DNA from 3 places in the Streptomyces spiramyceticus genome. Region 1 is predicted to be linked to each of the others. Evidence: riboswitches for the same ligand, from Rfam matches in the RefSeq annotation. Region 1 holds a riboswitch; each other region holds the start of a gene.
The links. Region 1 has a riboswitch for cyclic di-AMP ahead of PXH83_RS13460 (M23 family metallopeptidase). Riboswitches for the same ligand answer to the same signal wherever they lie in the genome.
Positions count from the first base shown of each region.

Region 2: it holds a riboswitch for cyclic di-AMP, as region 1 does, so the genes downstream of both, PXH83_RS28325 (LysM peptidoglycan-binding domain-containing M23 family metallopeptidase) here and PXH83_RS13460 (M23 family metallopeptidase) in region 1, are expected to answer to the same signal.
Region 3: it holds a riboswitch for cyclic di-AMP, as region 1 does, so the genes downstream of both, PXH83_RS11155 (transglycosylase family protein) here and PXH83_RS13460 (M23 family metallopeptidase) in region 1, are expected to answer to the same signal.

Region 1 is NZ_JARBAX010000001.1:3,004,108-3,013,906, forward strand. Features, by position in the region: gene PXH83_RS13440 (NsdA family TPR-like regulatory protein) at 1-1,409, shown strand, start outside; gene lhgO (L-2-hydroxyglutarate oxidase) at 1,572-2,789, shown strand; gene trmB (tRNA (guanosine(46)-N7)-methyltransferase TrmB) at 3,122-3,922, shown strand; gene PXH83_RS13455 (PrsW family intramembrane metalloprotease) at 4,002-5,354, shown strand; gene PXH83_RS13460 (M23 family metallopeptidase) at 5,490-6,596, opposite strand; cyclic di-AMP (ydaO/yuaA leader) riboswitch at 6,608-6,764, opposite strand; gene PXH83_RS13465 (hypothetical protein) at 7,012-7,233, shown strand; gene PXH83_RS13470 (DUF2332 family protein) at 7,191-7,541, shown strand; partial or broken gene PXH83_RS13475 (PP2C family protein-serine/threonine phosphatase) at 7,808-8,965, opposite strand; gene PXH83_RS13480 (MerR family transcriptional regulator) at 9,138-9,799, opposite strand, start outside.
Region 2 is NZ_JARBAX010000002.1:1,059,325-1,069,123, reverse strand. Features, by position in the region: gene PXH83_RS28355 (STM4015 family protein) at 1-317, shown strand, start outside; gene PXH83_RS28350 (STM4014 family protein) at 298-1,449, shown strand; gene PXH83_RS28345 (STM4013/SEN3800 family hydrolase) at 1,451-2,263, shown strand; gene PXH83_RS28340 (STM4012 family radical SAM protein) at 2,260-3,642, shown strand; gene PXH83_RS28335 (STM4011 family radical SAM protein) at 3,650-4,540, shown strand; gene PXH83_RS28330 (SGNH/GDSL hydrolase family protein) at 4,493-5,284, opposite strand; gene PXH83_RS28325 (LysM peptidoglycan-binding domain-containing M23 family metallopeptidase) at 5,477-6,376, opposite strand; cyclic di-AMP (ydaO/yuaA leader) riboswitch at 6,379-6,549, opposite strand; gene PXH83_RS28320 (alpha-galactosidase) at 6,870-8,984, opposite strand; gene PXH83_RS28315 (tyrosine-protein phosphatase) at 9,154-9,799, shown strand, end outside.
Region 3 is NZ_JARBAX010000001.1:2,485,006-2,494,804, reverse strand. Features, by position in the region: gene PXH83_RS11165 (cytochrome P450 family protein) at 1-86, shown strand, start outside; gene PXH83_RS11160 (transglycosylase family protein) at 200-1,165, shown strand; cyclic di-AMP (ydaO/yuaA leader) riboswitch at 1,494-1,644, shown strand; gene PXH83_RS11155 (transglycosylase family protein) at 1,648-2,310, shown strand; gene eno (phosphopyruvate hydratase) at 2,557-3,843, shown strand; gene PXH83_RS11145 (FtsB family cell division protein) at 3,958-4,437, shown strand; gene PXH83_RS11140 (DUF501 domain-containing protein) at 4,514-5,059, shown strand; gene PXH83_RS11135 (Ppx/GppA phosphatase family protein) at 5,056-5,997, shown strand; gene PXH83_RS11130 (NAD(P)/FAD-dependent oxidoreductase) at 6,344-7,744, shown strand; gene PXH83_RS11125 (SAM-dependent methyltransferase) at 7,930-9,234, shown strand; gene PXH83_RS11120 (ABC transporter permease) at 9,320-9,799, opposite strand, start outside.

The DNA of each region.
Region 1 (9,799 bases):
CGAACGAAAAGCTCGGCACGGTTCTCGCCCTCGCGGGAATCAGCAACGCCGGCCTGGCGAGGCGGGTCAATGATCTCGGGTCGCAGCGCGGGCTGACACTTCGTTACGACAAGACGTCGGTGGCCCGGTGGGTGTCGAAGGGCATGGTGCCGCAGGGCGCCGCGCCCCACCTCATCGCCGCCGCCATCGGCGCCAAGCTCGGCAGGCCCGTGCCGCTGCACGAAATCGGCCTGGCCGACGCCGACCCGGCGCCGGAGGTGGGCCTTGCCTTCCCGCGCGACGTATCGGCGGCGGTGCGGTCGGCGACCGAGCTGTACCGGCTGGATCTGGCGGGCAGGCGGGCCGGCGGCGGGGGCATCTGGCAGTCGCTGGCCGGGTCCTTCGCGGTCAGTGCGTACGCCACGCCCGCGTCCCGCTGGCTCATAACCCCGGCCGACTCGTCCGTCGCGCGCGACTCCACGGCCGACGAGAGCGCGTCGGACGCGACGCCGCTGCGCGTGGGGCACAGTGATGTGGCGAAGCTGCGGGAGGCGGCCGAGGACGCGCGGCGCTGGGACTCCAAGTACGGGGGCGGGGACTGGCGTTCGTCGATGGTCCCGGAGTGCTTACGGGTTGACGCGGCCCCGCTGCTGCTCGGCTCGTACACCGACGACGTGGGTCGCTCCCTCTTCGGCGCCACCTCCGAGCTGACCCGGCTGGCCGGGTGGATGGCCTTCGACACCGGGCAGCAGGAGGCCGCCCAGCGGTACTACATCCAGGCGCTGCGGCTCGCGAGGGCGGCGGCCGATGTGCCGCTGGGCGGGTACATCCTGGCGTCGATGTCGCTCCAGGCGACCTACCGCGGTTTCGCCGACGAGGGCGTCGACCTGGCGCAGGCCGCCCTGGAGCGGAACCGGGGTCTGGCGACCGCCCGCACCATGAGCTTCTTCCGTCTGGTGGAGGCGCGCGCGCACGCGAAGGCGAGCGACGCGCAGGCGGCGGGGGCCGCGCTGAAGGCGGCGGAGGGGTGGCTGGAGCGGGCACGGGAGGGCGACGCGGACCCGTCCTGGCTGGGCTTCTACTCGTACGACCGGTTCGCGGCCGATGCGGCGGAGTGCTACCGCGACCTGAAGGCGCCGCGGCAGGTACGGCGCTTCACGGAGCAGGCGCTGTCGCGGCCGACGGAGGAGTTCGTACGCTCGCACGGGCTGCGCCTGGTGGTGTCGGCCGTGGCCGAACTGGAGTCCGGGAACCTGGACGCGGCGTGCGCGGCGGGTACGCGGGCGGTGGAGGTGGCGGGGCGGATCTCGTCGGCGCGTACGACGGAGTACGTACGGGACCTGCTGCACCGGCTGGAGCCGTACGGGGACGAGCCGCGGGTGGCGGAGCTGCGGGAGCGGGCGCGGCCGCTGCTGGTGGCGCCCGCGTAACCCTCCGGGCTTGGTTCGGTTCTGGGCGCTTGGTCCGGTTCCGTGCTCTTGTTCCGTTCTGCGCTTGGTTTGAAGGCGTTGTCAGTGGGTCAGTGCATCATCGGGAGTCAGGGGGCGCTCCCTGGAAGACACGGGCCGGCCGGGGTGGGAGGTGAAGCGGCGATGACGAACGCGACGGCGTACGACTGCGATGTGCTGGTGATCGGCGCCGGGATCGTCGGGCTCTCGGCTGCCTATGCGATCACGCGGGCCGCACCCGGGACGCGCGTGGTGGTGCTGGAGAAGGAGCGGGGCCCCGCCCTGCACCAGACCGGGCGCAACAGCGGCGTCATCCACAGCGGCATCTACTACCGGCCGGGCTCGCTCAAGGCGCGGTACGCGGTGCGGGGCGCGGCCGAGATGGTGAAGTTCTGCGCCGAGCACGGCATCGCGCACGAGATCACCGGCAAGCTGATCGTCGCGACAGACCGGGCGGAGCTGCCGAGGCTGCACGCGCTGGTGCAGCGGGGGCGGGAGAACGGCATTCCGGTGCGGGAGCTCGGGCCCGCGCAGATAACGGAGTACGAGCCGAATGTGCGGGGCCTGGCCGCGATCCAGGTGGCCACGACCGGCGTCTGCGATTTCGGGGCGGTCGCGGCGCAGCTCGCGGAGAACCTGGTCGCGTCGGGCGCGGAGATCCGGTACGGCGCGGAGGCCGAGGTCGTCGACCGGCGGCCCTGGGGCGTCGCGGTGCGGACGGCGGACAGGGCGGTGGTGCGGGCGCGGGTTCTGGTGAACTGCGCGGGGCTGCACTGCGACCGGGTCGCGCGGCTGGCGGGCGACGACCCCGGGATGCGGATCGTTCCGTTCCGGGGCGAGTACTACGAGCTGGGCCGCCCGGAGCTGGTGCGCGGCCTGGTCTACCCGGTGCCGGATCCGGCGTTCCCCTTCCTGGGGGTGCACCTCACCCGGGGCATCGACGGTGGCGTGCACGTCGGGCCGAACGCGGTGCCGGCGCTGGCCAGGGAGGGGTACGCCTGGTCGGCGATCCGGCCGGGGGAGCTGGCGGGGACGCTCGGCTGGCCGGGGTCCTGGCGAATCGCCCGACGGCACTGGCGGTACGGCGCCGGTGAGCTGCACCGCTCGCTGTCGAAGCGGGCCTTCGCGCGGGCGGTGGGGCGGCTGCTGCCGGAGGTGACGGAGGCAGACCTGCGGCCCACCCCGGCGGGGGTACGGGCGCAGGCGGTGCTGCGGGACGGGACGCTGGTCGACGACTTCCTGATCCGGGAGGCACCGCGCACGATCCACGTCCTGAACGCGCCTTCCCCGGCGGCGACGGCGTCACTCCCGATCGGGAGGCAGGTGGCTCGGCGGGCGCTGGGGGTGTTGGGGGCGGTGTAGTGGGGGGGCGGTGGCGCGGGGCGCGGGTGCGCGGGGCGCGGTGGCTGTTGCGGTGCGGGACGCCGGTGCGGGACGCCGGTGCGGGACGCCGGTGCGGGACGCCGGTGCGGGACGCCGGTGCGGGACGCCGGTGCGGGACGCCGGCGGCGACCCCTCCCCACCCCCTTCCCGGCTGTGACATTTGCGGCTCCGCCGCGTAAGGGGGCGAGCCCCGGACCCCCGGCCCCCCGGACCCCCACGCGGCAGCCGCAAAGTGTCACAGCGGGAAGGGGCGGAGTAGGGAATAGATCCCGCGACGCGGCGCAGCCACCTCGCCGTAGAATCGGGGCATTGTGTCTGAGTCCTCCAGCGTCCGCCCCGCCGTCGCCACCACCACCGCCGTCTCCCCCTTCCACCGCGCGAAGGGCGAGCCCCGCTTCCCCGGCGGGCCCGCGCCCGACCCCGCCGGGTCTCACCACGAGCGGCGGATCCGCAGTTTCCAGCCGCGGCGCAGCCGGGTGACCACGGGGCAGGCCGACGCCCTGGAGCGGCTGTGGCCCCAGTGGGGTCTCGACATCGACGGGCAGCGCGTCCTCGACCTCGACGAGCTCTTCGGCGGCCGCGGCCTCCCCGTCGTCCTGGAGATCGGGTTCGGGATGGGCGAGGCCACCGTGCAGATGGCCGCCGAAGACCCCCGCACCGGCATCCTCGCCGTCGACGTCCACACTCCCGGCCAGGGCAACCTCCTCGGGCTCGCGGAGCGCAACGGGCTCACCAACATCCGGGTGGCGAACGGCGACGCGATCATCCTGATCCGCGAGATGCTCCCGCCCGCCTCCCTCGCCGGGCTGCGCGTCTACTTCCCCGACCCCTGGCCGAAGAAGCGCCACCACAAGCGGCGCCTCATCCAGCCCGACTTCCTGACCCTCGCCGCGCCCCGCCTCGCGCCCGGCGCGACCGTGCACTGTGCGACCGACTGGGAGCCGTACGCCGAGCAGATGCTGGAAGTGCTCACCGCGCACCCCGACTTCGAGAACACCGTGCCGGACGGCGGCTACGCGCCCCGGCCCGAGTTCCGGCCGCTGACCCGCTTCGAGGGCCAGGGCCTCGACAAGGGCCATGTGGTGCACGACCTGTTGTTCCGCCGTAAGTAGCTGACTGAGCACTTCACTGACAAGTCACTGAGTAGGTAACCCCTTCGCCAGTGTCAGTGGCCCTCGCTAGGGTCATTGGGTGTACGAGTCGCCTCCGCACCCACGGCAGGATCCGGCGGTCCCGGACTGTGAGCAGCAGCCGCAGTTCCCCGCCGTACCTCCGCGTGCGCACTGGCGCTACAAGCCGCGCCGCGCATGGTGGCGCAGCAAGGCGGTGCGCGCGGGGGCGGTGATCACGCTGCTCGCGCTCTGCGCGCTGGTGATCCTCGCGATCGTCCGGGACGAGACCGGCACCCACGGCTTCCTTGTCGGCCTCGGTCTGGCGGTGCTGCCGGTGCCGCTGCTGACCGCGGCGTTCCGCTGGCTGGACCGGGTGGAGCCGGGCCCCTGGCGGAATCTGATATTCGCCTTCGCCTGGGGCGCGTTCGCCGCCGCCCTCGTCGCGATCATCGCGAACAGTTTCGCCACCCGCTGGATAGCCACGGCCACCGCCGACCCGACGAGCGCCGACACTCTCGGCGCGACGGTGATAGCGCCGGTCGTCGAGGAGAGCGCGAAGGCGGCGGCCGTGCTGCTGATCTTCGTCTTCCGCAGACGGGAGTTCACCGGGATCGTCGACGGCGTGGTCGTCGCCGGTTTCACCGCGACCGGCTTCGCGTTCACCGAGAACATCCTCTATCTGGGCAACGCCTTCGGTGAGGACCAGGTCGCGGGCGCCTCCGGCCTCGCGTCCGTGACCGCGGCGACCTTTTTCGTACGCATCGTGATGTCGCCGTTCGCGCACCCGCTGTTCACGGTGTGCACGGGCATCGGCTTCGGCATCGCCGCGCTCGCGCCACCGCGCTGGGGGCGGGTGCGCCGTGTCGCGCTGCCGCTGCTCGGCCTGGCGTTCGCGATGGGTGTGCACGCCCTGTGGAACGGCTCGGCGGCCTTCGGTCCGTACAGCTTCTACGCGGTGTACGCCCTCTTCATGGTCCCCGCCTTCGCGCTGCTGACCTGGCTGGTGGTGTGGACGCGCCAGCGCGAGCTGCGCACCATATCCGCCGAGCTGCCCGCGTACGCCGCCGCCGGCTGGCTGGCCGCCACCGAGCCGCTCGCCCTCTCCTCCATGCGGGCCCGCTCGCTGGCGCGCAACGCGGCCGGACGCACGCCCGGCGGCCGGGCAGCGGCTCGTGCGGTGGCCGAGTACGAGGCGTTCGCGACGTCCCTGGCCTTCTTGCGCCACCGGGCACACCGGGGCACCGTGGGTCCGGACTTCGCGGCCCGCGAGCAGGAGCTGCTGCACCATCTGTGGCAGCGCAGGGATGTGGCCGGGCCCGCCCTGGAGTACGCGGCGCGGGCGACGGGCAGAGTGCGCATGCTGCCGCCGTGGCCGCCGCACCCCGCGCCCTACCGGGACTACACGGCGTACAACCCGTACCGCCAGCAGTAGACGCACAGGACGCAAGCAGCAGACGCACAGCAGCAGATGAACAGCACAGACCGGCAGCCTTGGCGTCGGGGGGTGTGCGCCGAGGCTGCCGGGGACTGTGGAAACGGCTATGTGGAAGCGGCTATGTGGAAACGGCTAGACGCTGAGGCCCTTGCCGCGCAGCCAGGCCGCCGGGTCGATGCCGTCGCCACCGGGCGTGTGCACTTCGAGGTGCAGGTGCGCGCCGGTGACATTGCCGGTGGCGCCCACGCGGCCGATGACCTCGCCGGTGGAGACCTTCTGGCCGACGCTGACGCCGATCGAGGACTGGTGGCTGTACGAGACCTCCGTGCCGTCCTCCAGCTCGATCACCGTGTGGTAGCCGTACGAGCCGGACCAGCCGGCCGACTTGACGGTGCCGCCGTGCACGGCCTTGAGCGGCGTGCCCGTCGGGGCGGCGAAGTCGAGGCCCGTGTGGTAGCCGGAGGACCACATCGAACCGGCCTGGCCGAAGGTCGAGCTGATCGTGTACGAGGAGAGCGGCATGGCGTAGCTCGCGGCGAGCTTGGCGAGGCGCTCCTCCTCGGCCTTGGCCGCCGCGGCCTCCTCGGCCTTGCGCTTCTCCTCCGCGGCCTTCGCCTCCGCCTCGCGCTTCTCCTCGGCGGCCTTGTCCTCCGCGGCGCTCTGCTGCTTGGCGGCCTCGGCGGCGGCCTTCTCGGCGGCCTCCCTCTCGGCGGCCTCCTTCGCCTCGGCGTCGGCCGCGTCCTGCTGCTGCTCGGCCTGCTGGAGGATGCGGGCGCGCAGTGCCTCGCCCGCGTCGGTGGTGCCCTGCTGCGCGTCTGCGGTGGTGACGCCGGCGCTGGTGAGCGGGGCCGCGGCCACGACCGCTTCACCCGCGGTGGCCAGGTCGGTGGTGTCCGAGTCGTCGGACATGAGGGAGCCGACGCCGGGAAGGGACTCGGCGTCGGGCAGTGAGTCGGCTATCGCGTCGGGAAGGGAGATCGAAACCCGCGGCTTGTCCTGCGCGGTCGCGATGCCGCCCGCGCCGACAGCGGCGATGACGCCGACGCCGAGAACGGTCGAGCTACGGCCGATTCCGCCGCGCTGCTTGGCGACGCGGTGACGGCCGCGTACGGGCCGGACGGACTCGGCGGTGGGGTTCCACTCTTCCCAGGTCCCCTCCCCGGCGCCGAAAGCATCGGTGTCGTTCGGCACCCCGTAAGGGGGCAGGGTGGCTTCGGGGGCAGGCCTGTTTGACGCCACGGAGGCGTGCTCCTTTCCTTCCTTCTCGCCTACCGGGTTAGCTGACGGGTTCGGAGCAGGAAGGTCTCCTACGAGCCTCTCCGTACGTACGAGACGTACGAAGGCCGGCCCGATTCACCCCAAGGAATGGTTCCCCGGTTCCCTTGCGGAATTCGGCGCGTGCGCACGGTGTCGTCTCTTGCGACGACTGGGACGACCGCGCTGCGTTATCGAACGTTAATAGACAGGGGGGTCCGTTTCCAAGCTGTTCCCGGTGATCGTTAACGGCATTGGCCCGCACCAATCAGGACACAACTGACCACAATCGGGCGAGTTGACCGCCCCTCAGAAAACATCCGCCCCATGACGGTTCGTCAATTGTTATGCGGAGGGGTGTCTTGCGATTACCCAGCGTCGCGAAGCTAGGTTTCGGGACATGGTTGTCAGCAGCACGCAATCCGTGGCCGACCGCTACCGCGAGTTCTCCGTGGAGCAGGCACGAGGGGTATCTCCCGTATACGCCGAACTCACCGCCCGCATCAGCGAGGACCAGGACCTCTGCGCCCGCATCGCCGCCCTGCCCCCCGGCAACATGAGCCCGCGCGCTGCGCCACCCTGCTCCCCGCCCTCGCCACGCTCCCCCAGCCGCTCGCCCTGATCGAGGTCGGCGCTTCGGCCGGCCTGTGCCTGCATCCCGACCGCTACGCCTACCGCTACAACGGCGGCGAGCAACTGGGCAGTTCGCCCGTCACCCTCGACTGCCGCACAGAAGGCCCCGTGCCCCTGCCCGCCGCACTCCCCGAGGTCGCCTGGCGCGCAGGCATCGACCTCAACCCGCTGGACACCACCGACGAGGAGGACGTCCGCTGGCTCCGGTCACTGATCTGGCCGGGCCGCACGGAGCGCCCCCGCCGTCGACGAGCGCGCGGTCGCCTTTACGGCACCGCACGGGCAGAGCGTCTCTGATTGGCTTAGGGATCCCGTGGGTTGCACGGGATCAGAGCACCGGGATGAGACCCAGTGAAGCCAATCGCCTTCGTGCCCTGGTGCCGATGGACGAAGCCGTCGGCCCGCGTGGCACGTCCCTCCGGACGCTGGCCGATCAGGCACACAGGTCCTGACCGGGGAGGGTGCCTGACGTCGCCTGGGCGCCGGGCATGCATGTCACACTCTGCCACGGGATCACTACGGTTGGCTAATCCGACTGGTGGGCCTGCACTGGCTCGGTGGACCCGCTTGATGATGTCCACCGTCCTGCGGCGGTCCTGCTGCCCCTCCGCGGGCCGCCCGACCGCCAGCAGGGCCATGTCGTCCGTGGCCCCGCCCCCCGTGTGCAGCCGTACGTCGTCGATGATCGCGTCGAGCAGGTCGCCGGGGCCCGGGAAAAGGCGCCCGCGCAGCCGGGCGGCCGGATCGTAGAAGACGCCCGCCGCGTTCCTGGCCTCCGAAAGGCCGTCCGTATAGAGCAGCAGCGTGGCCCCGGCGGGGAACGCGTACTCCTGCGCCCGGTCCGGCCAGTCCCCCAGCCCCATGCCCAGCGGCAGCGCGGTCTCGGTGGGCTCGATGGGCTGGAGGCCCCCGTCGGCGTACAGCAGCAGCGGCTCCGGATGGCCTCGGTTGACCAGCCGTACGATGCCCTCGCCGTGCGGGATCTCGGCGAGGACGGCGGTGGTGAACCCCTCGAAGGCATCCAGCCCGTCCCGCCGCGCGCCCTCCCGCTCCAGCGCCCGCTCCAGCCGCCGCGCGACCTCTTCGAGCGAGCCCTCCTGCTCGGCGGCCTCCCGGAACGCCCCGACGACGATCGCCACCGCCTCCACCGCGCCGAGCCCCTTGCCGCGTACGTCGCCCACCACGAGACGCACCCCGCTGGGGGTGTCCTGTACGGCGAAGAGGTCGCCGCCGATGAAGGCGTCCGCCCGCGCGGCCTCGTACCGCGCCGCGACCATGAGCCCGGCGATGCGGTCGGCGGGGATGGGGATCACTGCGCGCTGGGCGGCCTCCGCGATCTCGCGCGCGGACGCGAGCTGCCGGCCGCTGCGGCGTACGACACGGTTGATGACGACCGCCAAGGCGGCCACGGTGATGACGGTGACGAACTCGGTGACGGCCTCGACCTGCGTCGCGGTGCCGTTGTGGAGGTGCAGGGCCGCGACGACAGCGGCCACGACGGCGCCGGTCAGCAACGTGCCGTGGAGGGTGAAGAAGGGTGCGGCGATCAGCGGGGCGGCGGCGAAGAGCGGCGACGCGGTGAAGTTGGGCGGAGTCGCGAGGTCGAAGATGCACCCGCCGACGATCAGCAGCGCGGGCAGTGCCCGGACGAACATCCGTGTCGTGCGCACGACACGGCTGCCGCCTCCGTCTTGGTTCCCCACCTGTGGTCTCCTGCCCAGTCCGCACCCGGGTGCGGACGGTACCGCGCCCCACTCAGGCTGGCCGCAGCCGCGCCGCACGGCCAACCGGTGTCGGCCGATCGGGGGACGCGGGGACAGGGGGACAGGGGGACAGGGGGACAGGGGACGGAGGACGGGGGGACGCGATGGGCCTTGGGGACGCTTCGGGGCGTCAGTCGGTGAGGTGCCGCTCGGCGTACACCTTCATCGCATCCCGGACGAAGACGGCCGTGCCCTCGCCGTGCCGGTCGTACGTCGCGGTGAAGCGGGGGTCGGCGACGTACATCTCGCCGAGCCCGAGGACGTACGACCTGGACGGCGTGACCGTCACCGACAGCCACTCGACCTGCCGCCGCACGATGTCCTGCACCTCGTCACCGGCGACGGCCTTGCCCTCCTTCAGCGCCCGGGCGAAGTCCTCGCCGATCCGGATCTGCTTGTCCTGGAACGCCTTTTTCTCCTCGGCGCTGAGCGACCGCCACCAGCGGTCACCCTTCTCGTACGCGTCACGCCCCCAGCGCTCGGTCACCTCCTGCTCGTACTGCGTGTGATCGAACCCGTCGAATACTTCCTCGGCCATGAGCTCTTCCCCTTCCTCGGTTTTCCGCAGAGTGGTCCGCACGGAGGCGATCTGTCGCCCAATGCGCTCCCGTTCCTGCTCCAGCAGCGCCAGATGCGTGCGCAGGGCGCCGGCTGTATCCCGCTGGCCGTCGAGCACCTCCGCGATGGCGGGCAGCCCGAGCCCCAGCTCACGCAGCAGCAGAATGCGCTGCAGCCGTACGAGCGCCTCCTGGTCGTAATAGCGGTATCCATTGCTCCCGACCCGGCTGGGCG
Region 2 (9,799 bases), on a different contig from region 1:
GGCACCTGGGGTTGCAGAACAGCGAGATCCAGGACGAGATCGCGGTCGCCGTCGCCTCGGCTCCGGTCGTCGCCCAGCTGGACTCGCTCGCCCTCTCGATGGGCACCCTCAGCGGCGCCGGTGCCGAGGCCCTGCTCGGCGGCCAGCCGCTGACCCACCTCCGGGACCTGGACCTCCACCACCACTACATCCAGGAGCCGATCCAGCAGCGCCTGCGGAAGGTGCTCGAACCACACGGCGTGCGGCTCAACCTGGACCAGGCCGACTACTGGGACCCCGAGGACGACGAGCCCCGCTATGTCGCCGTCGACGAGTAGCGCGGAGCCGCGATTCGCGGTGGTCGGCAATCCCGCCAACCGCCGCGTCGCGCTCTTCCAGGACGCCGTGGCCGCCGTCGGCCTGCCCGCCGCACGCGTTGTGCCGTGGCTCGACGTCCTCCGCCAAGGCGCCTCCTTCCAGCCGGGCGAGATCGTACGGATCGACTCGCCCGGGGAAGACCCCGACGTCGAGCGGCTGTTGCGCGGTGTCGGCGACGCCACCCGGGTGGAGGGCTCGGCGCGCTGGTACGAGCGGTTCACGGCGGCCGTACGGGACGTGGGGCAGGCGGCGGAGGGCTGCACTCTGCTCGACGACCCCGACGAGCTGGCGGTGCTGTTCGACAAGCGGCTGTGTCATGCCGTGCTGCACCGTGCGGGCGTTCCCGTGCCGCCTTCGCCTACATCCGGGGCGCCGGTACTGCCCGTGCGAGGCTGGTCGGACGTACGCGAACTGCTGCGCTCGCACCGTATGCCGCGCGCTTTCGTCAAGCTCGCGCACGGCTCGTCCGCCTCCGGTGTGCTGGCCGTCGAGACGGCGGGCTCCGGGCGGGTGCGGGCCACCACATCGGTGGAGCGCGACAGCGAGGGGCGGCTCTTCAACTCCCTTCGTGTACGTCTCTGTACGACCGAACGTGAGGTCGCCGCGATCGTCGACGCGCTCGCGCCCGACGGCCTGCACATCGAGCGCTGGCTGCCCAAAGCCTCCCAGCGGGGCCGGGCCGCCGACCTGCGGGTGGTGGTCGTCGGCGGCCGGGCCACCCATGCCGTCGTACGGACCAGCCGCTCCCCCATGACCAATCTCCACCTCGGCGGCGCCCGCGGAAACCTCGACGAGGCCCGCGCGGCCGTCGAGACGGCGGGCGGCAGCTGGGCCGACGCCCTGGGGATGTGCGAGCGGGCCTCGGCCTGCTTCCCGCGCACGCTCTGTGTGGGCGTCGATCTGCTGCCCGCGGTCGGCTGGCGCCGCTTCGCCGTCGGCGAGGTCAATGCGTTCGGCGATCTGCTGCCGAACCTCACCGGCCTGCCCGGGAGCGGCGCCGAGGGCCTGGACACCTACGCGGCGCAGGTCGCCGCCGTACAGCTACAGCGCGCCGTACAGCACACAGCAAGGAACCACCATGCAATCACCTGACATGAACAAGATCGTGGGCAGCCACGATCTGCTGCTCGTCACCCTCGACACTCTGCGCCACGACGTCGCCGCCGAACTGGCTGCCGCCGGACGCATCCCGAACCTGGTCGCCCATCTGCCCGGCGGCGTCTGGGAGAAGCGGCACGCGCCCGGCAGTTTCACCTACGCCTCGCACCAGGCGATCTTCGCGGGTTTCCTGCCCACGCCCGCCGCGCAGGGCCCCCACCCGCGGCTCTTCGCGGCGCGCTTCGCGGGCAGCGAGACCACCGCCGAGCGCACCTTCGTCTTCGACACCCCCGACCTGGTCTCCGGCCTCGCGGACGCCGGCTACCGCACGGTGTGCATCGGCGGCGTCGGCTTCTTCAACCGGCAGGGCCCGCTGGGCTCGGTGCTGCCCGGGATGTTCCAGGAGAGCCATTGGGAGCCGGAGTTCGGTGTGGCGTCCCCCGTCTCCTTCGAGGAGCAGGTGGCCCGGGCCGAGAAGGTCGTCGCCGGACTGCCCGCCGAGCAGCGGCTGTTCCTGTTCGTCAATGTCTCCGCACTGCACCAGCCCAACTGGTTCCACCTGCCCGGCGCCACCCGCGAGGCCGGCGACACCCGCGCGACCCATGCCGCCGCCCTGGAGTACGTCGACCGGCACATCGGCAGGCTCTTCGCCGCCGCGAGCAGCCGCCGCCCCTGCTTTGCGATCGTCTGCTCCGACCACGGCACGGCGTACGGCGACGACGGATACACCGGCCACCGCCTCGGTCACGAGGCCGTCTGGACCGTCCCCTACGCCCACTTCACTCTCGATCAGGGGGCCACCCGATGAGCACCACGACGCCCCGCCCGTACCAGAGTTACGTCTACGCCTACCCGCACAAAACGGCGTACCGCGAGCTGAAGAACCGTCCCGCGCTGCGCGATCTGTGGGCGGGCGAGCCCAAGAACGCCCTCTCCCTCTACCTCCACATACCGTTCTGCGAGGTCCGCTGCGGCTTCTGCAACCTCTTCACCCGGATCGGCGCCCCCGACGAGCTGACCGGCCGGTATCTCGACGCGCTCGACCGCCAGGCCACCGCCGTACGCGACGCCCTCGACGAGACCCGAGACAAGGAGGGAGACGAGGCCGGAGACAGGGCCCGAGACGGCGGCGGGACCCGCTTCGCCGCCGCTGCGTTCGGCGGCGGCACCCCCACCTTCCTCACCGCCTGCGAGCTGGAGCGGCTCTGCGACATCGCCGAGAAGCGGATGGGCGCGGACCTGCGTGCCGTACCGCTCTCCGTCGAGGCGTCCCCCGCGACCGCGACGGCCGACCGGCTCGCCGTGCTCGCCGACCGCGGTACGACGCGCCTCAGCCTCGGAATCCAGAGCTTCGTCGACGCAGAGGCCCGCGCGGCCGTGCGCCCGCAGCGCCGCGCCGACGTCGAGGCGGCCCTCGGCCGCATCCGCGACGCCCGTATCCCCGTCCTCAACATCGACCTGATCTACGGCATAGAGGGCCAGACCTCGGACACTTGGCGCGTGTCGCTCGACGCCGCGCTCGCCTGGCGGCCCGAGGAGCTCTACCTCTACCCCTTGTACGTACGCCCGCTGACCGGCCTCGGACGAAGCGGCAGCGAAGCCGAAGCCGACGCCACCTGGGACGCCCAGCGGCTGCGGCTCTACCGCGAGGGCCGGGACCACCTCGTCGAGCACGGCTACGAGCAGGTGTCGATGCGGATGTTCCGCCGCAAGGACGCGCCGAAGCAGTCGGCCGACGACTACGCCTGCCAGACCGACGGCATGATCGGCCTCGGCTGCGGAGCCCGGTCGTACACCTCCGCGCTCCACTACTCCTTCGACTACGCCGTCGACATGCGCGAAATACGGTCGATCATCGACGACTACACCACCACCGAGGACTTCTCCCGTGCCGAGGTCGGCCGGTACGTCGACGGCGACGAGGCACGCCGCCGCCACCTGCTCCAGTCGCTCCTGCAGGCAGACGGAATGCCCCTGGCCGAGTACGCCGACCGGTTCGGCGCCGCGCCTGCCGACGACTTCCCCGCCGAGCTCGACCGCTTCGCGGCGCGCGGCTGGCTCGACGACACGGCAGACCCCGGCCTGCTTCGCCTGTCCCCCGAGGGCCTCGCGCATTCCGACGCGCTCGGCCCCGAGCTCTTCTCCCACTCCGTACGGGCCGCCATGGCCGCGTACGAACTGAAATGAGCCCGCCATGGACCTGACAATTCTCTACCGCGGCCCGCTCGCCTCCTGCGACTACGACTGTCCGTACTGCCCCTTCGCCAAGCGCCGCGACAGCCCAGGGCAGTTGCGCGCCGACCGCGCCGCGCTGGAGCGTTTCACCGCCTGGGCCGCCGCGCAGACCGGCGACCGCCTCTCAGTGCTCTTCACCCCCTGGGGCGAGGGCCTGGTCCGCTCCTGGTACCGCCAGGCGCTCACCGAGCTGTCCCGGCTGCCGCACATCGCGCGCGTCGCCATCCAGACGAACCTCAGCTGCCGCACCGACTGGCTCGCACAGGCCGACCTCGACACGCTCGCGCTGTGGTGCACCTACCATCCGGGCCAGACCCCGTACGACCGCTTCCTCGCCAAGTGCCGCGAGCTGACGGCGATGGGCGCGCGCTTCAGCGTCGGTGTCGTCGGCTTCCCCGAGCACCTCGACGAGGCGCGACGGCTGCGCGCCGCCCTCCCCGACGAGGTGTATCTCTGGGTCAACGCGGCCGAGGGCCGCACCTATACGGACGAGGAAGCCGGCCGCTGGACCGCCCTGGACCCCCTCTTCCCGTACAGCCGCCACCCGCACCGCTCGGCCGGACTGCCCTGCCGTACGGGCGAGTCGGTGATCTCGGTGGACGGCGACGGCACGGTGCGCCGCTGCCACTTCGTCCGCTCAGAGCTCGGCAATCTCTACGACGGCTCGTACCGGCAGGCGCTGGGCCCGCGCGCATGCCCCCTCGCCGTCTGCGACTGTCACATCGGCTATGTCCACCTGGAGACGCTGCCGTTGTACGACGCCTTCGCGGGCGGCGTCCTCGAACGCATACCCGTCGGGCATTCAGAGCGGCAGCAGGTCGGGCCTCTTCGCCTCGACGTGATCGCCTGACGACTCGCCGCGCAGCCGCCGCCCGATCCACGGCACCAGGTGCTCGCGCGCCCACTGGATGTTGTCCTTGCGCGCCTCCAGCGTGCCGCGCGGTGCCTGCGGCGGCCATGCCTGGTCCGGGTCGGCCGGCACGTCGAGCCCGAGCACCTGTGCCGCGCGCAGCGCGACGCGTGTGTGCCCCTCGGGCGAGAGGTGCAGCCGGTCCCCGTCCCAAGCGCGCCTGTCCTGAACGGACTTGAGCGACCACAGGTCGAGCACCGGGCAGTCGTAGCGGTCGGCGACGGCCCGTACGTGCGCCGTGTACGTCGCGATCTTGCCCCGCAGATGGCGCAGGACGGGCACGCCCCGCGTGTCGAAGCCGGTGGTCACCATGACGGTGCCCACGGCGTTGGTGAGGTCGGCCACGGCCCGCTCGAAGCGCTCGGCGACGTCGTCGGGGTCGCTGCCGGGCCGGAGGATGTCGTTGCCTCCCGCGCAGAAACTCACCAGATCGGGGGCCAGTTCCCGGGCGCGCGGGACCTGTTCCTCCACGATCTGGTCGAGGAGGCGGCCGCGCACGGCGAGGTTGGCATAGCGGAACGTGTGCTCGGGGACGCGGTCGTCGAGGAGTACGGCCAGCCTGTCGGCCCAGCCGATGAACGCACCGTCGGGTCCGGGGTCGCCGACTCCTTCGGTGAAGCTGTCGCCGATCGCCGCGTACGACCCGATGGTGCCTGCACTGAATGATCTCGAATCGTCTGCCACGTCGATACATCCTTCACTGGCGCAAGTGACCTACGCCACCGTAGGGAGGGGTTGACGCGGCGTGAGATAAGACACCGGTCAAGATTCGCCCAATCCGGAATACGCCGAAAACGCACGTACGCCCCTTTCCTTCCGCCAATTGCGGCGGAGGGAAAGGGGCGTACGGAGAGGATTCCGCAGTGGCGGGGTGCGTCAGATGGAGACGCCGTTGCCGCGCAGGTAGGCCAGCGGGTCGACGTCCGAGCCGTAGCCCGGGCCGGTCCGGATCTCGAAGTGCAGGTGCGGGCCGGTGGAGTTGCCCGTGCTGCCGGAGAGACCGATCTGGATGCCGCCGCCGACGCGCTGGCCGGACGAGACGGCCAGCGAGGACAGGTGGGCGTACTGCGAGTACCGGCCGTCGTCGTGCTTGATGACGACCTCGTTGCCGTACGCACCGCCCCATCCGGCGGAGACGACGGTGCCGGAGCTGACGGCCTTGACCGGCGTGCCGCTCGACGCGGCGAAGTCGACGCCCGTGTGGTAGCCGCTGGACCAGCTGCCACCGGCGGCGCGGTACGGCGTGGTGACGCCCGCGGGGACCGGGGCGGAGAAGCCGGAGCCGGTGACGGTGCTGGTCTCGGGCTTGGCCGCCGCCTTGGCCTGCGGCTTGGCCTCGGGCTTGACCTCGGCCTTGGCCTGGGGGGCGGCGGGGGCCTCGGCCGGCGCCTTGGCGCCGATGGTGAGCTTCATGCCCGGAAGGATGAACGAGGGGTTGCCGCCGACGACCTCACGGTTGTCGGCGTACAGCTTCTGCCAGCCGCCGCGCACGTTCTCCCGGTCGGCGATCTTCGACAGATAGTCGCCGGAGACGACGGAGTAGGTCTTCGTGCCGGTCTTCTTCGCAGCTGCCTGCGCGGCCTTCTTGGTGACCTTCTCCGCAGCCTTCTGCGTCACGGGCGAGGAGGCGGCGGCCGGGGCGGCCTTCTCCGCGGCATTCGCGCCGGTGGCGGCAATGAGCGGGAGTGCGAGTGCGGCTCCGCCCGTGCCCGCGGCGACAAAACCGCGAGTGATCGAGTTCGACCTCGGGCGGCGGTGCTTACCCTTTGCAGGCATGGCGAATTCCTCTCCGTCGCCTACGAGGTGAGCTGTCGGGTTCGGGCTGGAGATGCCCGGCCGCGCTCTCGCGCGACTTCACCCCGAGCCGGTCCGGACCGGCGTGCAGATCCGGATGAACGGCGTACTTACCTGGGTCCCCCGCTCCTGCCACGCTTGAGTGAGTGAGTGAGTGCGGTTGCCGGGCGGTGGCAGGATTAGGCGGTCCACCCGGATTGACGGTGACCGTAAGCCGACAGGACGCCCGCGGACAAGCCACTCCATTCACTCAGGCATTGCCCTGCGGGAATTCACCATGAAATTCCCGTCACACTCTGTGGATTACGGATCTCGGACCCCCGCCCAGGACCAGGCATTTCCGTTCGGCGCCTCGCCACGCACCGTCACAAATATGATCCTGCTCACCAGCGGACCCGCCATTCCCTTTACCAGCAAGGGGAGTTATGCCTAATTGCCCGAATTAGTTCGAACTGCAGAACAACATCCCGAACTGCTACGTATCTCCCGATTCGCGCACCCGCCGCAACCGAAAGACCGCAGCATCCAGATCACCGCGCAGCGCCGTGCGCAGACCCCGGTGGAGCAGTACGGCCCCGCGGTGCACGGCCGACGTGTCCAGGCATGCGTATGCCGCCGCCGGGTCGAGCCCGCGCAGCCGCAGCGGCGGCTGCTGCTCGCCGTAATGCTGGGCCTGGAGCCAGGCGAAGACGACGATGTCGTCCCCGTGCGTGTACTGGACGGCGCTCAGGCCGCCGTCCGGCGGACGGAGCCGGTGCATCTCGCCGTGCTGCACGACCGGCCTGATCTCCTTGTAGAGATCCACCCACTCGCGCGCCTCGGCGATCTCGCACTCACCCCACTCGGTCAGATCGCCGCCGATGCCGAGCACGCCCGCCATCGCGCTCACGAAGCGGAAGCGCAGCGAGCTGACCCGCCCATTGAGCTGGGTGTTCGGGCTGTCGGTGACCCATGCGGCCATCGCGCGCGCCGGGTGCAGCTGGCTGAAGCCGTGCTGGATGGCGAGCCGGTCCAGCGGGTCGGTGTTGTCGGAGGTCCACACCTGGTCGGTACGGGAGAGAATCCCGAGGTCGATCCGCCCGCCGCCGCCCGAGCAGGACTCGAAGGCGATGGTGGGGTGCGCGGCCCGCAGCCGGTCGAGCAGCCCGTACAGGGCGTGCACGTGCGCGGTCCACAGCTTCTGCGGATACGGTTCGCCCGGCCAGCCCGCGTCGGTGAAACAGCGGTTGAAGTCCCACTTCACATAGTCGACCGGCGCGGCCGACAGGAGACCGTCGAGCTGGTCCCAGAGGTACGCCTGGACGTCGTCACGGGCGAGATTGAGAACGAGCTGGTTACGGAACTCCGTGCGGGTGCGCCCCGGGTGGTGCTGCACCCAGTCGGGGTGCGCCCGGTACAGATCGCTGTCGGCATTGACCATCTCGGGCTCGACCCAGATCCCGAACTGCATACCGAGACCGTGCACTTCGTCGGCCAGCGGCCCCAGCCCGCCGGGGAATCGGTCGCGGTTCGGCGTCCAGTCGCCGAGCCCGGCCCGGTCGCTGACCCGCGCGCCGAACCACGCGTCGTCCACCACGAACAGCTCGACGCCGATGTCCGCGGCCCGTCGCGCGAGGGTGCGCTGCTGCTGCTCGGAGATGTCGAAGCCCGTCGCTTCCCAGGAGTTGTAGAGGACGGGCCGCAGCCGGTCCGCGTCCGGGACGACGTGCGCGAGCTGCCACGCGTGCCAGGCCCGGCTCGCCCCGCCGAACCCGCCCTCGCTCCACAGCCCGGCGAAGACGGGTGTGGTGTACGTTCCGCCGGGCGCCAGCCGCAGGAGACCCGAATCGTCGTGACCGGCCCCGCCGGTGATCTGCACGGTGCCGTCGGGAAGCTGCTGTACGGCGATGCGCCACGACCCGGACCAGCCGAGCGAGCACCCGTACACCTCACCGCTCTCCTCCGTGGCCCCCTGCGCGTCGAGCGCCACCCACGGCAGGTGCTGGTGCCCCGTGTGGCCGCGCCGGCTGCCCAGGACCTTCTCGCCGGGGGTGAGCTCGGACCGTACGAGCCGGGACTCGGCCGCCCACCGCCCGTGCAGCTGGCTCAGCCGCCACCGCTCGCGCAGAGGCAGCGTCCAGGCCGCGGCGTCGGCCCGCAGCAGCTCCAGGTCGGGGGCGTCCGCCGGGCCCTCGTGCGTGACGGTGGCCCACCGCTCGACGACGTCGGAGTCCTCGCGCATCCGGTAATGAAGAGTGAGGCCCAGGTGGTGCACGGGGTCGGCGAAGGACAGCCGCAGCTCGTCGCCCGCCACGGTGGAGTCGGTGCGGCGCCACTCGGTGCCGCGTACCGCGGGCGTACGTACGGACAGGGCGGGGCGTACGAAACGGGGCCCGCCCTCGACCGGATACTCCTCGCGCCCGTCGAGCTGCGACTCGAACGGCCAGTAAGGAGGCGGGGGTTCGGCTGCGAGGGATTCCGCGTCGGCGAGGGAGATCCGCGGCCCCCAGTGCAGGTGCACGAGCTCGTCGCGGTCGGTGAGATGCAGCGCGTAGCTGCCTGCCGCCCCCGAGAGCAGCCAGGTACGACCGCTGCCACCAGTCTCGATCATCCAAGCCCCCCAGATCCGAACAGGTCCAAACATTTTGGTTCGCCCGACGTCCCTGGGGCAACGCCTGTGCAGGGACAGCCGAGATGGTTGCCTCACGAACCAATGTCGTATCGTCAAAAGGCGCCGAAGTCGGCGAGCAACGCCGACGGCAGACCCTTCAGGAGCCACCGTGACACAGCAGCTGCCGCAGGTCCCGTCGACAGAGCCCGAGCTTTCGGGAGTGCGCAACTTCCGTGACGTGGGCGGACTGCCGACCGTGGACGGGCGTCGGGTGCGGTACGGGGTGCTCTTCCGCAGCGGTCACCTGGCGCACGCGACCGACTCCGACGCGGCTTTCCTGGGCTCGCTCGGCCTCCACACGATCTTCGACTTCCGCAATGCGGCGGACCAGAAGCTGGAGGGCCCGGACGTCGAGCTGCCCGGCGTGCGCAATGTCAATCTGCCGCTGACCGACCCGGCCGACGGCGCCGAATTCTGGAAGATGGTCCGCGACGGCGACCTCGACGAGCTGCGGTCGATCCTCTCCGACGGCAAGGCCGCGGACCGGATGTCCGCGACGTACCGCTTGATCATGAAGGAGCGTACGGAGGAGCACAGCCGAGTACTGCACGCACTCGCCGAGGACAGCGTCCCCGCACTGATGCACTGCGCGGCGGGCAAGGACCGGGCGGGGCTTTCGATCGCGGTGACGCTGCTGGCTGTCGGTGTGGATCGCGAGGCGATCGAGGCGGACTACCTCAAGTCGAACGACCCGCACCGCCGCTACAAGGTGCGCCGCAGCGACAACTCCCCCGTCGGGATGTCACCCGAGGTCA
Region 3 (9,799 bases), 520 kb from region 1:
AACATGACGATTTGCGGTGGCGTGGGGGCCTCATTATGCGCGGACTGCGCACGCTTCCTGTGGAGTTCGACGCCGGAAAAATTTGACGGTACGTCAAGTATGAGACCTTCACGTGATCTCTGCTGCATCGACTTGTGACAAGCGTTCGAGTACGGCTACGTTCACCGTCAACCTCAGCCGTCACTCGAAAGGCAACCGCATGCGCTCCGGGAACGGTCGACACCGACGCCCGCGTCAGGCCCCAGCTCTCGTCGTCGCGGCAGGCGTCGCCGGATCGGCCATCGCCATCCCGCTCCTCGGCGCGACCGGCGCGAACGCTGCCGAGGCCACGACCTGGGACCGGGTCGCCGAGTGCGAGAGCGGAGGCATGTGGAGTGCCGACCTCGGCAACGGCTACTACGGCGGACTGCAGTTCTCGCAGGAGGCCTGGGAGAGCAACGGCGGTACGGCGTACGCGCCGCGCGCCGACCTCGCCAGCCGCTCCCAGCAGATCCAGATAGCGGAGAAGGTCCTGGCCGACCAGGGGCCGAAGGCGTGGCCCAGCTGCGCGACGATCTCCGGCCTGGTGGAGGGTGACGACACCCCGCCGGGCGTCGGCACGCCCGCCGAGCCGACGCCGTCGGAGGCTCCGGATAGCCCGGACACTTCGGAACGGTCCGAGCCCCTTGAGGACATCGTGGGCTCCGACTCCGAGGCCGACAGGACAAAGAAGGCCGACGAGGCCGACAAGGCCGACGTGAGTGAGGAGCCTGCCGGGTCGGACGCCTCCGAGCCCGCCAAGGCCCCCGACGCCACCCCCGCGGACGAGACCACTCCGCCCGCCCCCGAGAAGAGCGCCCCCTCGGGCAAGCACCGCGGCGAGGAAGCCCGCGAGGAGAACCGCACCGACGCCGCAGCAGGCGATTCGGGCAACAAGCATGAATCGGGCCGCCACGCCTCCCGAGGTGACGGATCGTCACGCGATGCGGCGAACGCGGGCAGTGCGGACAAGGCACGCAATGCGGATGGCGGTGAGTACACCGTGCGAACCGGTGACAACCTCTGGGCCATCGCCGACGCGCACGACGTCCCCGGCGGCTGGCCCGCGCTCTACGAGGCCAACGAGAAGGCCATCGGGTCCGACGCGGACCTCATCCTTCCTGGCCAGCGCCTTGATCTGAGCTGAAAACAGGGGCAGTTCGGGCTGCTATGTCCGAATTGGAGCCAGTGAGACAAGGGTCTCTTTGCCTCAACTGGCGCGGTCGGTCCGGACGCTCCACCCGTTTCGCCTCTGACCTGCGTGAATGCCGGTTATGCGAAGGCAAGTAGGGGCGATTTCTCCTCGATGTGCGTCTTTGAACATCGGGGAGTCATGTGTTTACGGTCGGATCGCTCGCCACCGCGGGCCCCGTCGACCGTCACGCCGAATCCTGCCGTCGGTCGGGGGAGTAGCTGACGCGTAAAGCGCCGTAGGCAGGAGCGGGGGAACCAGGTAAGTGCCGGGCCCGGCCGTCGAAGGGCGAACGCCGAAAGGCGAACGTCGAAGGACGCACCGGAACCGGCTTGGGGTGAAGCCGCGCGACAGATCGCACCAGGTCGCGCGGCCGGGCAACTCACATGGCCCGAACCCGACAGCTCACCTCGTAGGCGTCGGTGAGGAGATGTCGCATGCTGTTTTCCAGCAAGGCCAAGCACCGTCGCCCGTCCAAGGCCGTCCGGTTCGCCGCGTTCGCCGGTATCACCGGTGTCGCCGTCGCCGCCCCGCTGATGGGTGCCACGTCCGCCTCGGCCGCCAGCGCCGGGGAGTGGGACAAGGTCGCGCAGTGCGAGTCCGGCGGCAACTGGTCCATCAACACCGGCAACGGCTACCACGGTGGCCTGCAGTTCTCGGCGTCCACCTGGGCCGCGTACGGCGGCACCGCGTACGCCGGCACCGCCGACCAGGCCTCCAAGGCGCAGCAGATCGAGATAGCCGAGAAGGTCCTGGCCGGCCAGGGCAAGGGCGCGTGGCCGAACTGCGGCGTGGGCCTGTCCGGCGCCGCGTACGACAGTGGCTCCGCCGAGCAGGCCCAGCCCGAGGCGGCCCAGCCGAAGGCCGAGCCCAAGGCCGAGCGCAGCTCCGGCGACGCCCAGGCGGCCTCCCGCGGCGAGGGCCGCAAGGCGGTGAAGAAGGGCGACGGCGAGTACAAGGTGAAGTCCGGCGACACCCTCGGCAAGATCGCCGAGGCGGAGGACGTCGAGGGCGGCTGGAAGAAGATCTTCGAGCTGAACAAGGACATCATCAGCGACGCCGACGTGATCTTCCCGGGCCAGCAGCTGCACCTCGGCTGAGCCTGACGACCCCACAAAGCTCCCCGGCCCGGCGTGTCTTCCCCCGTACGCGCCGGGCCGGGGTTTTGTCGTTACTGCCCAGTACGTCGCGACTTCCGGCCAGGAGTTTCGTACCGTCCTGGGGGTATTCGGGCGCCTTCTCGTCCCACGGGGCGGGCCATCGGCTGGCCGATGCGCCCGGGCCGGATAGGCTCTTGCCGCAAGGCCAAAGCGACCCTGCACCCAAGCGTCACATCCCAGAAGGAGATGCTCGTGCCGTCCATCGACGTCGTCGTAGCCCGGGAAATCCTGGACTCCCGAGGCAACCCCACGGTCGAGGTCGAGGTCGGCCTCGACGACGGCAGCACCGGTCGTGCTGCTGTTCCGTCCGGTGCCTCCACCGGAGCGTTCGAGGCCATTGAGCTTCGCGACGGTGACCCCGACCGCTATCAGGGCAAGGGTGTCGAGAAGGCCGTCCTCGCCGTCATCGAGCAGATCGGCCCGGAGCTCGTCGGTTACGACGCCACCGAGCAGCGCCTGATCGACCAGGCGATGTTCGACCTGGACGCCACCGAGAACAAGGCCTCCCTCGGCGCCAACGCCATCCTCGGCGTCTCGCTTGCCGTCGCGCACGCCGCCTCCGAGGCGTCCGACCTGCCGCTCTTCCGCTACCTCGGCGGCCCGAACGCGCACCTGCTGCCCGTTCCGATGATGAACATCCTCAACGGTGGGTCGCACGCCGACTCCAACGTCGACATCCAGGAGTTCATGATCGCGCCGATCGGCGCCGAGTCGTTCTCCGAGGCCCTGCGCTGGGGCACGGAGGTCTACCACACCCTCAAGTCCGTCCTGAAGACCAAGGGCCTGTCCACCGGCCTCGGCGACGAGGGCGGCTTCGCCCCGAACCTGGACTCCAACCGCGCCGCGCTCGACCTCATCCTCGAGGCCATCCAGCAGGCCGGTTACATCCCGGGCGAGCAGATCGCGCTCGCGCTCGACGTCGCCGCGTCCGAGTTCTACAAGGACGGCGCGTACGAGTTCGAGGGCAAGTCCCGCTCGGCCGCCGAGATGACGGAGTACTACGAGGAGCTCGTGGCGGCGTACCCGCTCGTCTCCATCGAGGACCCGCTCTTCGAGGACGACTGGGCCGGCTGGAAGGTCCTCACCGACAAGCTGGGCACCAAGGTCCAGATCGTCGGCGACGACCTCTTCGTCACCAACCCGGAGCGCCTGGCCCGCGGTATCGAGGAAGGCGCCGCCAACTCGCTGCTCGTCAAGGTCAACCAGATCGGTTCGCTGACCGAGACCCTGGACGCCGTCGAGCTGGCCCAGCGCAACGGCTTCAAGTGCATGATGTCGCACCGCTCCGGTGAGACCGAGGACGTCACCATCGCCGACCTCGCCGTCGCCACCAACTGCGGCCAGATCAAGACCGGCGCCCCGGCCCGCTCCGAGCGCGTCGCCAAGTACAACCAGCTGCTGCGCATCGAGGAGATCCTCGACGACGCGGCGGTGTACGCGGGCCGCAGCGCGTTCCCCCGCTTCAAGGGATAAGCGCGGCAAGGGTTAAGCACAGCAAGGGCTGAAGGCCCCAGCCTCCCTACGTCCCCGCCCACGGTCCCGTACCGTGTGCGGGGACGTACGCGCGTATAAGGGGAGGCGGGAGACATGGCCGCGAAGAACCGGGACCGGTTCTCCACTGCGACCAGGCTGAGGCTGCTCGGTGAGCAGACCGCCGCCCGCGTCTACCGGTCCCAGACCCGCCGTCAGGCCCGCCGCTCCCGGCTCACCGGCCGGGCGGCGCTGCTCGTCCTGGTGCTCTGCTCGCTCATCGTGGCGCTCGCCTATCCAATGCGGCAGTACGTGTCGCAGCGCGGTGAGATCGCCGACGAGCAGCGGAAGATGCAGGAAGCCGGCGCCCGGGTCGAGCAGCTGCGCGACGAGAAGGCCCGGCTCAAGGACGACGCGTACATCGAGCGCCTGGCCCGTGAGCACCTCCATCTCGTACGCCCCGGCGAGACGGGCTTCACGGTCTTCGACCCGGACGCGCGCGACAAGCGCCGCGACGACCAGGGCGCCGCGGACCGGCCCTGGTACTCCAACCTCTGGGACGGCGTCGACAACGCCGACCGCCCGGACCAGCAGTAGTGATCAGCAAGCAGCAAGCAGTAATCAGCACGTGGTAATCAGCAAGCCAACACAACACGAAGGCACGAACGCACGCATGGACGCCGCACCCCCGACCACCCCGCGCACCGAGCCCACCGAGGTGGACATCGCCGCGTTCAAGCTGCAGCTGGGCCGCCCGCCGCGCGGCCTGCGCGCCATCGCGCACCGCTGCCCGTGCGGACAGCCGGACGTGGTCGAGACGGCCCCGCGTCTGGAGGACGGCACGCCGTTCCCGACGCTGTACTACCTCACCTGCCCCCGCGCGGCCGGCGCCATCGGCACCCTTGAGGGCTCAGGACTGATGAAGGAGATGCAGGACCGGCTCGCCGACGACCCGGAGCTGGCCGCCGCCTACCGCGCGGCCCACGAGGACTACATCCAGCGCCGCGACGCGATCGAGGTGCTCCAGGGCTTCCCGAGCGCGGGCGGCATGCCGGACCGCGTGAAGTGCCTGCACGTCCTGGTCGGCCACTCGCTGGCGGCCGGGCCGGGGGTGAACCCGTTCGGCGACGAAGCGCTCGCGCTGCTGCCCGAGTGGTGGGCGAAGGGCCCGTGCGTGACGCCGTGCGCCGACAAGACCGGCCAGGAGGAAGACAAGTGACCCGTGTTGCCGCCATCGACTGCGGTACGAACTCCATCCGGCTGCTCGTCGCCGACGCCGACCCCGGGACGGGCGAGATCGTCGATCTCGACCGGCGCATGGAGATCGTGCGCCTCGGCCAGGACGTCGACCGCACCGGCCGCCTCGCCCCGGAGGCGCTGGAGCGTACCTTCGCCGCCTGTCGCCAGTACGCCGATGTCATCAAGGCGCACGGCGCCGAGAAGATCCGCTTCGTGGCGACCTCCGCATCGCGCGACGCCGAGAACCGCGAGGAATTCGTCCGCGGCGTCGTCGACATCCTCGGCGTCGAGCCCGAGGTGATCACCGGTGACCAGGAGGCCGAGTTCTCCTTCACCGGCGCCACCAAGGAGCTCGCGGGACGCGCCGACCTGCCCAGGCCCTACCTGGTGGTCGACATCGGCGGCGGCTCCACGGAGTTCGTCGTGGGCGACGACCACGTACGGGCCGCCCGCTCCGTCGACATCGGCTGCGTACGGATGACCGAGCGCCACCTCATGCGCGACGGCGTCGTCTCCGACCCGCCCACCCTCGGCCAGATCACGGCCATACGAGCCGACATCCGCGCCGCCCTCGACCTCGCGGAGGAGACGGTGCCGCTCCGCGAGGCGCACACCCTGGTCGGGCTCGCGGGTTCGGTGACGACCGTGGGCGCCATCGCGCTGGGGCTCCACGCGTACGACTCGGCGCTGATCCACCACTCGCGCGTCACGTACGAGTCGGTCAAGCGGATCACCGGCGAGCTGCTCATCTCGACGCACGCGGAGCGGACCGCGATCCCCGTCATGCACCCCGGCCGGGTGGATGTCATCGCGGCGGGAGCGCTCGTACTGCTGGAGATCATGGAGCGGACCGGGGCCTCGGAGGTCGTCGTCAGCGAGCACGACATTCTTGATGGAATCGGCTGGTCCATCGCCTGAGAGGCACCCGCCGACGAACTTCGTGAAGTTCTTCACAAGGAATTGGGGTCTCTGGGCCCCCGATCTGCCCCCTGCGGGGCGGTCGGGGGCCCAACTCGCGTCCTGCGGTCCCATTTCGGACCGTTCCGGACGCGTCATGTCCGGGTGGACCGGGGCGGTGGTCCACCCCCGGATATAGGCCGAGGGGCCAGCTCACGGGGGGTTTTCAACGTGCCGCCCTACACCCTGGTTCCCCCGCCGCGCCATGACCTGTGTCACGTGGGCGGCGGAGTGTAGCAGAGTGCCCCAAGGAGCTTGTGAAGGGGCTCACGAGCCACCCCCTTCGGTGGGGTGGATACTCGATGGCATGAGCACCACGGAGCGTCCCAGGATCCTCGTAGTAGGCGGTGGGTACGTAGGCCTGTACGCAGCACGACGCATTCTCAAGAAGATGCGTTATGCGGAAGCGACCGTCACGGTCGTCGACCCGCGCTCGTACATGACGTACCAGCCCTTCCTCCCCGAAGCTGCCGCCGGCAGCATCTCGCCGAGGCACGTTGTCGTACCGCTGCGACGCGTCCTGCCCAAGGCCGAGGTGCTCACCGGTCGGGTCACGACCATCGATCAGGACCGCAAGGTCGCCACCGTCGCGCCGCTCGTCGGCGAGGCCTACGAGCTGCCCTTCGACTACCTGGTCATCGCGCTCGGCGCGGTCTCCCGCACCTTCCCGATCCCCGGCCTGGCCGAACAGGGCATCGGCATGAAGGGCGTCGAGGAGGCCATCGGCCTGCGCAACCACGTCCTTGAGCAGCTGGACAAGGCAGACTCCACGACCGACGAGGACGTCCGCCGCAAGGCGCTCACCTTCGTCTTCGTCGGCGGTGGCTTCGCGGGTGCGGAGACCATCGGCGAGGTCGAGGACATGGCCCGCGACGCCGCGAAGTACTACACGAGCGTCAAGCGCGAAGACATGCGTTTCCTGCTCGTCGACGTGGCCGACAAGATCCTTCCCGAGGTCGGGCCGAAGCTCGGCGCGTACGGCAAGGAGCACCTGGAGAGCCGCGGCGTCGAGGTCTACCTCAAGACCGGCATGGACTCCTGCGTCGACGGCCACGTGGTGCTCAACAACGGCCTCGAAGTGGACTCCAACACCATCGTGTGGACCGCCGGTGTGAAGCCGAACCCGGCGCTGGCCCGCTACGGCCTGCCGCTCGGCCCGCGCGGCCACGTGGACACCGCCGCCACCCTCCAGGTGCAGGGCAGCGACTACATCTGGGCCGCGGGCGACAACGCCCAGGTCCCGGACATGGCCGCCCGCAGGGCCGGCGTCGAGAATGCCTGGTGCCCGCCGAACGCCCAGCACGCGCTCCGTCAGGCGAAGGTCCTCGGCGACAACGTGATCTCCGGCATGAGGGGCTTCCCCCAGAAGGAGTACAGCCACGCCAACAAGGGTGCGGTCGCCGGTCTCGGCCTGCACAAGGGCGTCGCGATGATCGTCATGGGCAAGGTGAAGATCAAGCTCAAGGGCCGTCTCGCCTGGTACATGCACCGTGGCTACCACGGCATGGCCGTCCCGACCTGGAACCGCAAGATCCGCGTCCTCGCCGACTGGACCCTCGCGATGTTCCTCAAGCGCGAGGTCGTCTCGCTCGGCGCCATGGAGACTCCCCGCGAGGAGTTCTACGAGGCCGCCAAGCCGGCACCGGCACCGGCTCCGGCCGCCAAGGCCGCCGCGCCCGCCGACGGCGAGAAGGCCAAGGCCTCCTAGTACAGCCAGTACGTCGCAGCCCGAGGGGGCCGCCCGCCATCCGTGGTGCGGGCGGCCCCTTCGGCATTCCCGCACTTCCCGGTACTCGGTACCCCGCTACCGGGATGTTGCGGGGTGGCGCCCGGTGTTATGTGGAATGAATGTCGCCAAGGCATCCGGGCTCCACTGTCACGGAGGTGTGCACCATGGCCGACGCCGCCCTGCGGCTGACCACGCTTGCCGAGGAACTCCTCGGGCAACCACTACCGGTCCGCATCCGGGCCTGGGACGGCAGCGAGTCCGGCCCGCCCGACGCGCCGACCCTCGTCATCCACCACCGCCGTGCCCTGCGCCGCCTGCTCTGGAAGCCCGGCGAACTCGGCCTCGCCCGGGCCTGGGTGGCGGGCGAGATCTCGGTACGGGGCGATCTGTACGAGGCCCTGGACCGCCTCGCGGGGCTGCTCTGGGAACGCGGCGCCGAGACCAAGTCCCCCATCCATCCCGTGCGCGACCCCCGCCTGCGCGCCGCCGCCCGCGGCCTGATCGGCCTGGTGGGCCTGTGGCCGCCGCCTCCCCCGCCCCGCGAAGAGGTCAGGCGGCGCAGCGGCCCGCTGCACACCAAGCGCCGCGACAAGCAAGCGATCAGCCACCACTACGACGTGGGCAACGACTTCTACGCCCTGGTGCTCGGCCGGTCGATGGTCTACTCGTGCGCGTACTTCGATGAAGGGCTCACCCTCGAAGAGGCCCAGCGCGACAAGCTGGACCTGATCAGCCGCAAGCTCGGCCTCAAGGAGGGCGTCCGGCTGCTCGACGTCGGCTGCGGCTGGGGCTCCATGGCCATCCACGCGGCGCGCGAGTACGGCGCCCAGGTCACCGGTGTCACGCTCTCCACCGAGCAGGCGGCGTTCGCCCGCAAGCGCATCGCCGAGGAGGGCCTGACCGACCGCATCGAGATCCGGGTCCAGGACTACCGGGACGTCAGGGACGGTCCGTACGACGCGATCTCGTCGATCGGCATGGCCGAGCACGTCGGCTCGGCGCTCTACCGGGAGTACGCCGGCACGCTGTTCTCGCTGCTCAAGCCGGGCGGCCGGCTGCTCAACCACCAGATCGCCCGCCGCCCCGAACCGGACGAAGAGTCGTACCACGTCGACGAGTTCATCGACGCGTACGTCTTCCCCGACGGCGAGCTGGCGCCGGTCGGCCGCACCGTCGCGACGCTGGAGGAGGCCGGCTTCGAGGTGCGCGACGTCGAGTCGCTCCGTGAGCACTACGCCCTGACGCTGCGCCAGTGGGTCTCCAACCTGGAGGACAACTGGGAGGCGGCGGTACGGGCGACCTCGCAGGGGCGGGCCCGCGTCTGGCAGCTCTACATGGCGGCCTCCGCGCTCTCCTTCGAGCACAACAAGATCGGCGTCAATCAGGTACTCGCCGTACGGTCCGGGGAGGGCGGCACGTCCGGCATGCCGTTGCGGTCGCGTGACTGGAGGAATTCCGGAGGTCGTTGATACGCACCCCCGGCAAGCAGACGGCGAAGGGCCGACCCCCCGTGGGCCGGCCCTTCGCCGTCTGCGTACCGCTCCACTCCGTCGGCTACTCCGCCTTGATCGCCGCCAGCGGGTTCAGCCGCGCCGCGCTGCGTGCCGGCCACATGGCGGCGAGCACGCCCACCAGGGCGGCGATGGCGAGGAAGACCCCGATCCGGGCGATGGGGATTTCCATGGCGTACGTCTTCACCGAGTCGCTGATGCCACTGCCCGCGGCCCAGCCCAGGAAGATCCCGAGGCCGATGCCGAGCGCCGCGCCGAACAGCGAGATGATGACCGACTCCAGGCGCACCATCTGCTTGACCTTCGACCGGTCGAGGCCGATCGCCCGCAGCATCCCGATCTCGTGCTTGCGCTCGAACACCGACATGGCCAGCGTGTTGATGACACCGAGCACCGCGATCAGGACGGCCATCGCCAGCAGGCCGTACAGCATGTTGAGAATGAGGTTGATGGCGCCGCCGACCTCGTCGCTGATGTCCTGCTTGTCCTGGATCTTGATGGCGGGGTTCTCGCCGAGGGCCTT